Regions from separate parts of the Streptomyces sp. NPDC001851 genome, predicted to be linked through region 1. Evidence: riboswitches for the same ligand, from Rfam matches in the RefSeq annotation. Region 1 holds a riboswitch; the other holds the start of a gene.
What was found. A riboswitch is a leader RNA that binds a small molecule or an ion and turns the genes downstream of it on or off. The one in region 1 is predicted to bind S-adenosylmethionine.

Region 1 (5,160 bases):
CTGCCGGGCGTGCTGGACCGCAACGGAGCCTGGCACGGCACATGGATCGAGGAGAAGGGCCGGGCGGTCGCGGTGCACACCCGCCGCGCCGACGATCCGCAGGCCGCGTTCGAGGCCCTGCGCGGCCCCCTCACCGACCTCGCCACCCGGCACGGCCTGATCGTCGAACCCGGCCGGATGGTCCTGGAACTGCGCCCGCCGGGCATGGACAAGGGTGTCGCGCTCGGCGCGTACGTCCGCAGGACCGGCGCCGAGTCGGTCCTCTACGCCGGCGACGACCTCGGCGACCTGCCCGCCTTCGCGGCCGTCGAGGAACTCCGCTCCGACGGCATCCCCGGCCTCCTGGTCTGCAGCGGCAGCACGGAGGTCACGGAACTGGCGGAGCGGGCGGACCTGGTCGTGGACGGCCCGGCCGGCGTCGTCCGCCTGCTGCGGACCCTGGCGGCTCAGCTGGACTGAGGCTCCTGGAGCGCCCGCAGCTGCTGGAGGAACCACTGGGCGGGCGGCAGCGCGGTGGCGGCGGCGGCCAGCCGCTTCGACCGCTCCGCCCGCTCCCCGTCCGGCAGGGACAGCGCCTCGTGCAGGACCCGCGCGGTCTGCAGCACGTCGTAGGGGTTCACCGCGAACGCGTCGGCGCGCAGTTCCTCGTACGCGCCGGCCTCCCGGGACAGCACCAGCGCACAGCCGCGGTCGGAGACGACCGGGATCTCCTTGGCGACCAGGTTCATACCGTCCCGGATCGGGTTGACCAGGGCCACGTCGGCGAGCCGGTAGGCGGCCAGGGAGCGCGCGAAGTCGTCCTTGACGTGCAGCACGACCGGGGTCCAGCCCGGTGTGCCGTAGGCCGCGTTGATCTCCTCGGCCACCCGCCGCACCGCGGCGGTGTAGTCCCGGTACACGGCGAGGTCCTGCCGCGACGGATACGCGAACGCCAGGTGCACCACCCGCTCACGCCATTCGGGGTGGTCCTCCAGCAGCTGCCGGTACGCCAGCAGACCCCGCACGATGTTCTTCGACAGCTCGGTGCGGTCGACCCGGACGACGGTCCTGCGGCCCTCGCCGATCTCCGCCCGCAGCGCCGCCATCCGCTCCTCGACGTCCGGCTGGTGCGCGCGCCCGCGCAGGAAGTCCCCGTCCGCGCCCAGCCCGTGCACCCCGATCCGCGTGTCCGCGAGGGCCCCGGACGCCGGGACCGCCTGCGCGCAGGCCCGGAACGCGTCCGCCCAGCGGTGCGTCAGGAACGCCACCCGGTCCGCCCCGAGCATCCCCGCGAGCAACTGCTCCCGGATGTCGTCCGGGAGCAGCGCGAAGTACTCCGGCGGCGCCCACGGCGTGTGCGAGAAGTGGCCGATCCGCAGGTCGGGGCGGAGTTCACGGAGCATCCCGGGCACCAGGCACAGGTGGTAGTCCTGCACCAGCACCGCCGCACCCTCGGCCGCCTCCTGGGCCAGCGCCTCGGCGAACGCCCGGTTGTACGCCTCGTACGACGCCCACTGCCGCCGGAACTCCGCGTCGAAGACCGGCTCCAGCGGGGTCTGGTACAGCATGTGGTGGACGAACCAGAGCACCGAGTTGGCGATGCCGTTGTAGGCGTCCGCGTGCACGGCCGCGTCGATGTCGAGCATCCGCACGCGCTGCCCGCCGGTGTCCCCGGCCGGCAGCAGCCCGCCCTCCGCACGCCGTACGGCCTCCCGGTCGCCGTCGCCGAGCGCGGCGCACACCCACACGGAGTCCGCGTCCGAGCCGATGGCCGACAGCCCCGAGACCAGCCCGCCGCCGCCCCGCCTGGCGCGCAGCGAGCCGGCCCCCTCGCCGGGGTCCACCGTGTACGAAACCGGGCCGCGATTGGACGCGACCAGTACCTCAGCACCCTGCGTGGCAGCCATGGTCCTCAACCTAGCCCGGCCCGGAAACGCTCAAACGTACGGCTACGCCCGGCACACCGCCGTATACGACGGGTTCACGCCACCTTGCGTTCGGCGTACTCCGCGATCTCCGCCATCGGCGGCCGCTCCTCGGTGTCCACCGAGTAGGTGCGCGGCTCGAAGCCGTCCTCGCCCCGCTCGAACTGGGTCAGCGACGGCCTGACCAGATGGCCGCGGGCCAGCCGGAGCTGGGCGGTGCGGTAGATCGCCGCCGCCATCCGGCCGAGCGCCTGTCCGTCCTGGTGCCGGTGCTTGCGCACGCCCACGTCCACCTGCGCCAGCGCGTCGAGTCCGACCAGGTGCAGGGCGTCGACCAGCATGCCCAGCTCCACGCCGTAGCCGACGGGGAACGGCAGCTGCTCCAGCAGCGAGCGGCGGGCCGCGTACTCCCCGCCGAGCGGCTGCACGAACCCGGCCAGCTGGGGCCAGTGCATGTTCAGCAGCGGGCGGGCCATCAGCTCGGTGACCCGGCCGCCCTGCCCGGACGTCCCGGCGAGCGGACGGTCGTACATCGCCTTGACCAGGTCCACGTCCGGCTCGGTGAGCAGCGGGCCGACGATTCCGGAGACGAAGTCGGAGGAGAACTCCCGCAGGTCGGCGTCGATGAAACAGAGGATGTCCCCGCTGGTCACCAGGAGGGAGCGCCAGAGCACTTCACCCTTTCCGGGGACGGCGGGGATGCGGGGCAGGACCTCGTCGCGGTGAACGACCCGGGCGCCCGCGGCGGCCGCGACCCCGGCGGTGCGGTCGGTGGAGCCGGAGTCGACGACGACGATCTCGTCGACGAGCGGCACCTGCTCCACGAGGTCGTGACGGATGACCGCGACGATGTCGCCGACCGTCTCCTCCTCGTTGAGCGCGGGCAGCACGACGGAGACCGACTGGCCCGTGCGCTGCTTGGCCGCCAGGATCTTGTGCAGCGGGCGATCGGTCACGGACCAGGAGCGGGTGGCCAGCCAGCGCTCGACTTCTTCCAGCACGGTCAGCGGCTCCTCACGTGTCTCGCGGTTCGGACGACTATCTCAACTGTCCTGGCCTTCGGTTACAGTCTTGAACAACGCCGGTGACCATCGCATGTCGGGGATCGACCGCGCGCTGACAACTGCATACCGCTCATCCAGAGGGGCAGAGGGACACGGCCCGATGAAGCCCCGGCAACCCTCCAGTCGGTTCTTGTCGCATTGATGTGGCGAGGCTCCCGGCTAGGGAAGGTGCCAAATCCGTCTCGCGGCGAGATGCGTCGTGAGGAAGATGAGGAGAAAGGGCCTCGCCTCCATGGCTGTGCAGACAGTTGCCACCACCAGCAGTTCCACCGTCGACCTCGGCCCCGCCGCGGCCCTGAGCTGCCGCGAGTGCGGACACCGCGTCCCGCTCGGCCCGGTGTTCGCCTGCGAGGAGTGTTTCGGCCCGCTGGAGATCGCCTACGACTTCTCCGGCTACGACACCGAAGAGCTGCGCCGCCGCATCGAGGCCGGCCCCGCGAACATCTGGCGGTACGCACCGCTGCTGCCCGTCCCGGCCGACGTGGCCGACAAGCCGAACCTGAACCCGGGCTGGACCAAGCTCGTCAAGGCCGACAACCTCGCCGCCGAACTCGGCGTCACCGGCGGCCTGTTCGTCAAGGACGACTCCGGCAACCCGACGCACTCCTTCAAGGACCGCGTGGTCGCCCAGGCCCTGGAGGCCGCCCGCGCCTTCGGCTTCACCACCCTGTCCTGCTCCTCCACGGGCAACCTGGCCGGTGCCGTCGGCGCCGCCGCGGCCCGCGCCGGCTTCCGCTCCTGCGTGTTCATCCCGCACGGCCTGGAGCAGGGCAAGGTCGTCATGGCCGCGGTCTACGGCGGCGAGCTGGTCGGCATCGAGGGCAACTACGACGACGTGAACCGCTTCTGCTCCGAGCTGATCGGCGACCCGGCCGGCGAGGGCTGGGGCTTCGTCAACGTCAACCTGCGGCCGTACTACGCGGAGGGCTCCAAGACCCTCGCGTACGAGATCTGCGAGCAGCTCGGCTGGCGGCTGCCCGACCAGATCGTGGTCCCGATCGCCTCCGGCTCCCAGCTCACGAAGATCGACAAGGGTCTGCAGGAGCTGATCAAGCTCGGCCTGGTCGAGGACAAGCCGTACAAGATCTTCGGTGCGCAGGCCGAGGGCTGCTCGCCGGTGTCGACCGCGTTCAAGGCCGGCCACGACGTCGTACGGCCGCAGAAGCCGGACACCATCGCCAAGTCCCTCGCCATCGGCAACCCGGCCGACGGCCCCTACGTCCTGGACATCGCCCGGCGCACCGGCGGTGCCGTCGAGGACGTCACGGACGAGGAGGTCGTCGACGCGATCAAGCTGCTGGCCCGCACCGAGGGCATCTTCGCGGAGACGGCGGGCGGCGTGACCGTCGGTGTCACCCGCAAGCTGCTCAAGGACGGCGTCCTGGACCCGGCGAAGACCACGGTGGTCCTCAACACCGGCGACGGCCTGAAGACCCTCGACGCGGTGGCCGGCACGGGCCTCACCGCCACCATCCGCCCGACCCTGGACTCCTTCCGAGAGGCTGGCCTCGCATGAGCGTGACCGTTCGCATCCCCACCATCCTGCGCACCTACACCGGCGGCCGGGCCGAGGTCAGTGCCGACGGCGCGACCCTCGCCGAGGTCATCGAGGACCTGGAGAAGAACCACACCGGGATCGCCGCCCGCGTCCTGGACGACCAGGGCAGGCTGCGCCGGTTCGTGAACGTCTACGTCAATGACGACGACGTCCGCTTCGAGCAGGGCCTGGAGACCGCCACGCCGGACGGCGCCGGTGTCTCCATCATTCCGGCGGTCGCCGGCGGCTGATCGTTACCTTCGGTAACTTCAGTTACCCATTGTTCATGGAATTGCCTCCTCCGTGAGAGAAGCGGAGGGGGCAATTCTGCGTGATTGAGCGCGGTACAGTTGGGGAACCTGGCCACGACCTCCGGGTCGCAAGCCCTGGATTTCATGCCGCACACCCCGCAGGAAGCAGCCAAAATGCGGGGGTTTTATGCGGCTTTTGTAACGTTTGCGGGGTCCGACTTGCCCCGAAGTCGGGTGAATTCTCACCACTTTTCGGACCGTTCGCGTCCAGAATTCTCGTCCGTTTGACCTGTTGCAGACGGCAGTTGGACAGATACATTCAGCCGCGGTCGACGCGTTCCGGCGCACGCCCCCGACCGATTGGGGGGTGAGGTCTGACCCGGGTCCGCGAAGTGCGGATCTGT
Region 2 (5,160 bases), on a different contig from region 1:
AAGCTGATCCGCAACACCATGTTCGGCGCGATGGCCCTGATGCCGCTCTCCGCCGTCATGCTGCTCGGCGGCCTGGGCCCGAAGCCCGGCACCATGCTCCGGCACACCCTGTGGGCCAAGGGCAAGCGCCTGATCAACATGAACACCAACCAGCCGCTGCGCCCCGAGGACGTCGCCGTCGGCTCCCTCACCTTCGCCAAGCCCGACGGCCTGGAGGAGACCGACGAGGACTTCCAGAACGAGATCGCCAAGGCGGCCCTGATGATCGTCCGGCTGCAGCCGGGCAACATCAAGGACAAGCGCGAGCTCGACTGGTCGCACGAAGGCATCGTCGCCTTCTCCAAGATCTGCACCCACGTCGGCTGCCCGATCTCGCTGTACGAGCAGCAGACGCACCACGTGCTGTGCCCGTGCCACCAGTCCACCTTCGACCTCTCCGACGGTGCCCGAGTGATCTTCGGCCCCGCCGGCCACGCCCTGCCGCAGCTGCGTATCGGCGTGGACAGTGAGGGTTACCTCCAGGCGCTCGGCGACTTCGAGGAGCCCGTCGGTCCTGCATTCTGGGAGCGCGGATGAGTACTGCATCGAACGACGCACCCCGCTCTCGCGGGAAGGCCCCGGCCGGCGAGCGGATCGCCGACTGGGCCGACGGCCGGCTCGGGATCTACTCCCTGGCCAAGGCCAACATGCGCAAGATCTTCCCCGACCACTGGTCGTTCATGTTGGGCGAAGTGTGCATGTACAGCTTCATCATCATCATCCTGACGGGTGTCTATCTGACGCTGTTCTTCCACCCGTCGATGAACGAGGTGGAGTACCACGGCAGCTATGTCCCGCTCCAGGGACAGCTGATGTCCGAGGCGTTCAACTCGACCCTGCACATCTCCTTCGACGTGCGCGGTGGTCTGCTCGTCCGGCAGATCCACCACTGGGCCGCGCTGATCTTCCTCGCCGGCATGTTCGTGCACATGATGCGCGTGTTCTTCACCGGCGCGTTCCGCAAGCCGCGTGAGATCAACTGGCTGTTCGGCTTCCTGCTGTTCGTCCTCGGCATGTTCACCGGCTTCACCGGTTACTCGCTCCCGGACGACCTGCTCTCCGGCACCGGTGTGCGCTTCACCGAGGGCGCGATCCTGTCGATGCCGATCGTCGGCACGTACATCTCGATGTTCCTCTTCGGCGGCGAGTTCCCCGGCCACGACTTCGTCGCCCGGTTCTACTCGATCCACATCCTGCTGCTGCCGGGCATCATGCTCGGCCTGATGGTGGCGCACCTGATCCTGGTCTTCTACCACAAGCACACGCAGTTCGCGGGTCCCGGAAAGAGCGAGAAGAACGTCGTCGGCATGCCGCTGCTGCCGGTCTACATGGCCAAGGCGGGAGGCTTCTTCTTCCTGGTCTTCGGTGTCATCGCGGCCATCGCGGCGGTCGCCCAGATCAACCCGATCTGGGCCATGGGTCCCTACCGTCCGGACCAGGTGTCCACCGGCGCCCAGCCCGACTGGTACATGGGCTTCGCCGAGGGTCTGGTCCGCTACATGCCGGGCTGGGAGATCAACCTCTGGGGTCACACGCTCGTCCTGGGTGTGTTCATCCCGCTGGTGCTCTTCGGTCTCGTCCTGGCGGCGATCGCGGTCTACCCGTTCATCGAGTCCTGGATCACCGGCGACAAGCGCGAGCACCACATCCTGGACCGCCCGCGCAACGCCCCGACCCGCACCGCGTTCGGTGTCGCCTGGGTGACGGTCTACATGATCGGCCTGGTCGGCGGTGGCAACGACCTGTGGGCCACCCACTTCCACCTGTCGATCAACGCCGTCACCTGGTTCGTCCGGATCGGCTTCTTCGTCGGACCGGTCGTCGCGTTCATCGCCACCAAGCGGATCTGCCTCGGCCTGCAGCGCCGGGACCGCGACAAGGTGCTGCACGGCCGCGAGACCGGCATCATCAAGCGCCTGCCGCACGGTGAGTTCATCGAGGTGCACGAGCCGCTCAGCCAGGAGCAGCTGCACACCCTCACGGCCCACCACCAGTACGAGCCGGCCGAGATCGGCCCGACGGTCGACGAGAACGGTGTCGAGCGCAAGGTCAAGGCCTCGGAGAGGCTCCGGGCGAAGCTGTCCCACGCCTACTACGGCGAGGACAACCAGATCCCGAAGCCGACCGTCGAGGAGTACAAGGAGATCGTGAGCGGCCACGGCCACCACTGATCCCCGCGTCGCCACGCCACGCTGAAGGGCCCCGTCCGGGTTGCGGACGGGGCCCTTCGCCCTGTCCGGGGCTGGATAGGGTGGGATCGGAACGGTTCTTACGACACCAGGAGCGGCTATGAGCGCTGTGACCCCCGCTGGAGGCGACACCGCGGCGGGCCGTTCCTGGCCCGAGGTACTGAACGCCCTGCTGGAGGGCCGCGACCAGAGTGCGGACGCCACGGCATGGGCCATGGACCGGATCATGCGCGGGGAGGCGACGGACGCGCAGATCGCGGGATTCGCCGTGGCGCTGCGTGCCAAGGGCGAGACGGTGGAGGAGATCAGCGGGCTCGTGCGCGCGATGTACGCGCACGCCAACGTGATCGAGGTGCCGGGGCAGACCGTGGACATCGTCGGCACGGGCGGTGACGGTGCCAAGACGGTGAACATCTCCACGATGTCGTCGATCGTCGTCGCCGGCACCGGGGCGAAGGTCGTCAAGCACGGCAACCGGGCCGCGTCCTCCGCATCGGGTGCCTCGGACGTCCTGGAGAAGCTGGGCGTCAACCTGAACCTGCCGCTGGAGCGGGTCCCGCAGGTCGCCGAAGAGGCCGGGATCACCTTCTGCTTCGCGGTGAAGTTCCACCCGGCGCTGCGCCATGTGGCCGCGGCCCGCGGCCAGTTGGGCATCCGCACGACCTTCAACGTGCTCGGCCCGCTGACCAACCCGGCGAAGGTGCGGTCCCAGGCCGTCGGGGTGGCGGATCTCCGGATGGCGCCCATCGTGGCCGGTGTCCTCGCCGAGCGCGGCAACTCCTCCCTGGTCTTCCGCGGCGACGACGGCCTGGACGAGCTGACCACCACCGCCACCTCGCGGGTGTGGGTGGTCCGGGACGGCAAGGTCGCCGAGGAGTCCTTCGACCCGCGGGACGTCGGCCTCGATCTCGTCCCCGTGGAGGCCCTGCGCGGCGCGGACGCGTCGTACAACGCGGAGGTCGCCCGCCGTCTGCTCGACGGCGAGACCGGGCCCGTACGGGACGCGGTGCTGCTGAACTCGGCGGCGGCGCTCGTCGCGCTGCGGCCGGCGGACGCGCCGCTGACCGAGCAGCTGCGGGCCGGGATGGACCGGGCGGCGGAGTCGATCGACTCCGGTGCGGCGAAGCGGACGCTGGACCGCTGGGTGGCGGCCAGCAACGCGTAGCGTCCACCGGCGCTCGTCCCGCGATCCGGACGCGGGTTGCGGGACGACGATCGTTTCACGTACGTTCCTGTACCAGGTCATGAGTGACAGTCATGAGGCCCCGGCCGACTGTCCGGCAACCCTCCGTCCGTGGCGGGGTGCCCCGGGTGAGGACCAGGCCGTGGGCAGCGAGGTCCACGGCAAGCGCGGACCCCTCGTATGAGCCAGGGGTCCTGGTCGTCGAGGAGCCTTCCGTGAGCAAGCGAATGCGATAGGGCCGCAGAGCCCCGCCTCCGCACACCCTTCTTCTCTTCTTCCTGCGCCCTCGGGGCGTATGTCCTCACGGGAGTCACCCATGTCCGTCTTCACCGCTGCCGCCGACCAGTCCGTTTGTGCCCCTCTGCCGGTTCTGGGCCGGGATGTCACCGTCCCGCTCGTCACCGGCGGCGAGGTCACCTACGCCGCCCTCGACTACGCGGCCAGCGCGCCCGCCCTGCAGCGCGTCTGGGACGACGTGGCGGCCTACGCGCCGTACTACGGCAGCGTCCACCGCGGCGCCGGCTACCTGTCCCAGCTGTCCACCGACCTGTTCGAGAACGCCCGGAAGACGGTCGCCGAGTTCCTGGACTGCCGCCCCGACGACCAGCTGGTCTTCACCCGTTCGACCACGGACTCCCTGAACCTCCTCGCCCGCGCCCTCCCCGCCGACTGCCAGGTCTTCGTCTTCGAGACCGAGCACCATGCCTCCCTGCTGCCCTGGCAGGACGCGAAGGTCACCTACCTCAACGCCCCGCGCAGCCCGCAGCAGGCCGTCCAGACCCTGGAGCGCGCCCTCGCCGACCGCGACCCGTACGGCCCGGCCCTGGTCTGCGTCACCGGCGCCTCCAACGTCACCGGCGAACTGTGGCCGGTGCGCGAACTGGCGGCGGCGGCGCACGCGCACGGCGCCCGGATCGTCCTGGACGCCGCCCAGCTGGCCCCCCACCACCCCGTGTCCGTCCGTGACCTGGACGTCGACTGGGTCGCTTTCTCCGGCCACAAGCTGTACGCCCCGTTCGGCTCGGGTGTCCTGGCCGGCCGCGCCGACTGGCTGCGCGCGGCCGAGCCGTACCTCGCGGGCGGCGGCGCCAGCCGCAAGGTGACCCGGCGTCAGGACGGCGGTGTGGACGTGGAGTGGCACGAGAGCGCCGCGCGGCACGAAGCGGGGTCGCCCAATGTGATCGGCGCCTACTCCATCGCCTCGGCGTGCAAGGCGCTCACCGAGGCCGGCTGGGACACCCTGGTCGCCCGCGAGCAGCACCTGATCGCCGGGGTCCGCGCGGGCCTCGCCGAGGTCCCGCAGGTGAAGGTGCTGTCCCTCTTCGGCGACGACGCCCCGCGCGTCGGCGTCATCTCCTTCGTCGTCGAGGGCTGGAACAGCTCCCACTTCGCCGCGGCGCTCTCCGCCGAGTACGGCATCGGCGTCCGCGACGGCCTCTTCTGCGCCCACCCCCTGGTCCGCACCCTCCTCGGCAGCGACCCCCAGACCCAGGGCGAATGCGGCGCCCCCGAGGCTGCCCCGGGTGAAAAGTCCCTCAACGCCATCCGCGTCAGCTTCGGCGCGGGCACCCCCGACGAACACGTGGAGCGTTTCGTGACGGCGGTACGGGAACTGGTGACCGAGGGCGCGAAGTGGACGTACCGCACGGAGGACGGCCGCTGCGTGCCGGCGGTGTAAGGCTGACCCGACGGGCAGCCAGTCCGGGGGCGCGGGGGGGGGCCCCCCCCCCCCCCCCCGCCCCCCGGCCC

Region 2: another riboswitch for S-adenosylmethionine. It lies ahead of ABT171_RS17665 (aminotransferase class V-fold PLP-dependent enzyme); the one in region 1 lies ahead of thrC (threonine synthase).

The regions. Positions count from the first base shown of each region.
Region 1 is NZ_JBEOYR010000002.1:266,218-271,377, reverse strand. Features, by position in the region: gene otsB (trehalose-phosphatase) at 1-459, shown strand, start outside; gene ABT171_RS04240 (alpha,alpha-trehalose-phosphate synthase (UDP-forming)) at 447-1,886, opposite strand; gene ABT171_RS04235 (glucosyl-3-phosphoglycerate synthase) at 1,961-2,905, opposite strand; SAM riboswitch class I at 3,036-3,183, shown strand; gene thrC (threonine synthase) at 3,201-4,484, shown strand; gene ABT171_RS04225 (MoaD/ThiS family protein) at 4,481-4,756, shown strand.
Region 2 is NZ_JBEOYR010000011.1:79-5,238, reverse strand. Features, by position in the region: gene qcrA (cytochrome bc1 complex Rieske iron-sulfur subunit) at 1-576, shown strand, start outside; gene qcrB (cytochrome bc1 complex cytochrome b subunit) at 573-2,210, shown strand; gene trpD (anthranilate phosphoribosyltransferase) at 2,329-3,393, shown strand; SAM riboswitch class IV at 3,469-3,585, shown strand; gene ABT171_RS17665 (aminotransferase class V-fold PLP-dependent enzyme) at 3,728-5,089, shown strand.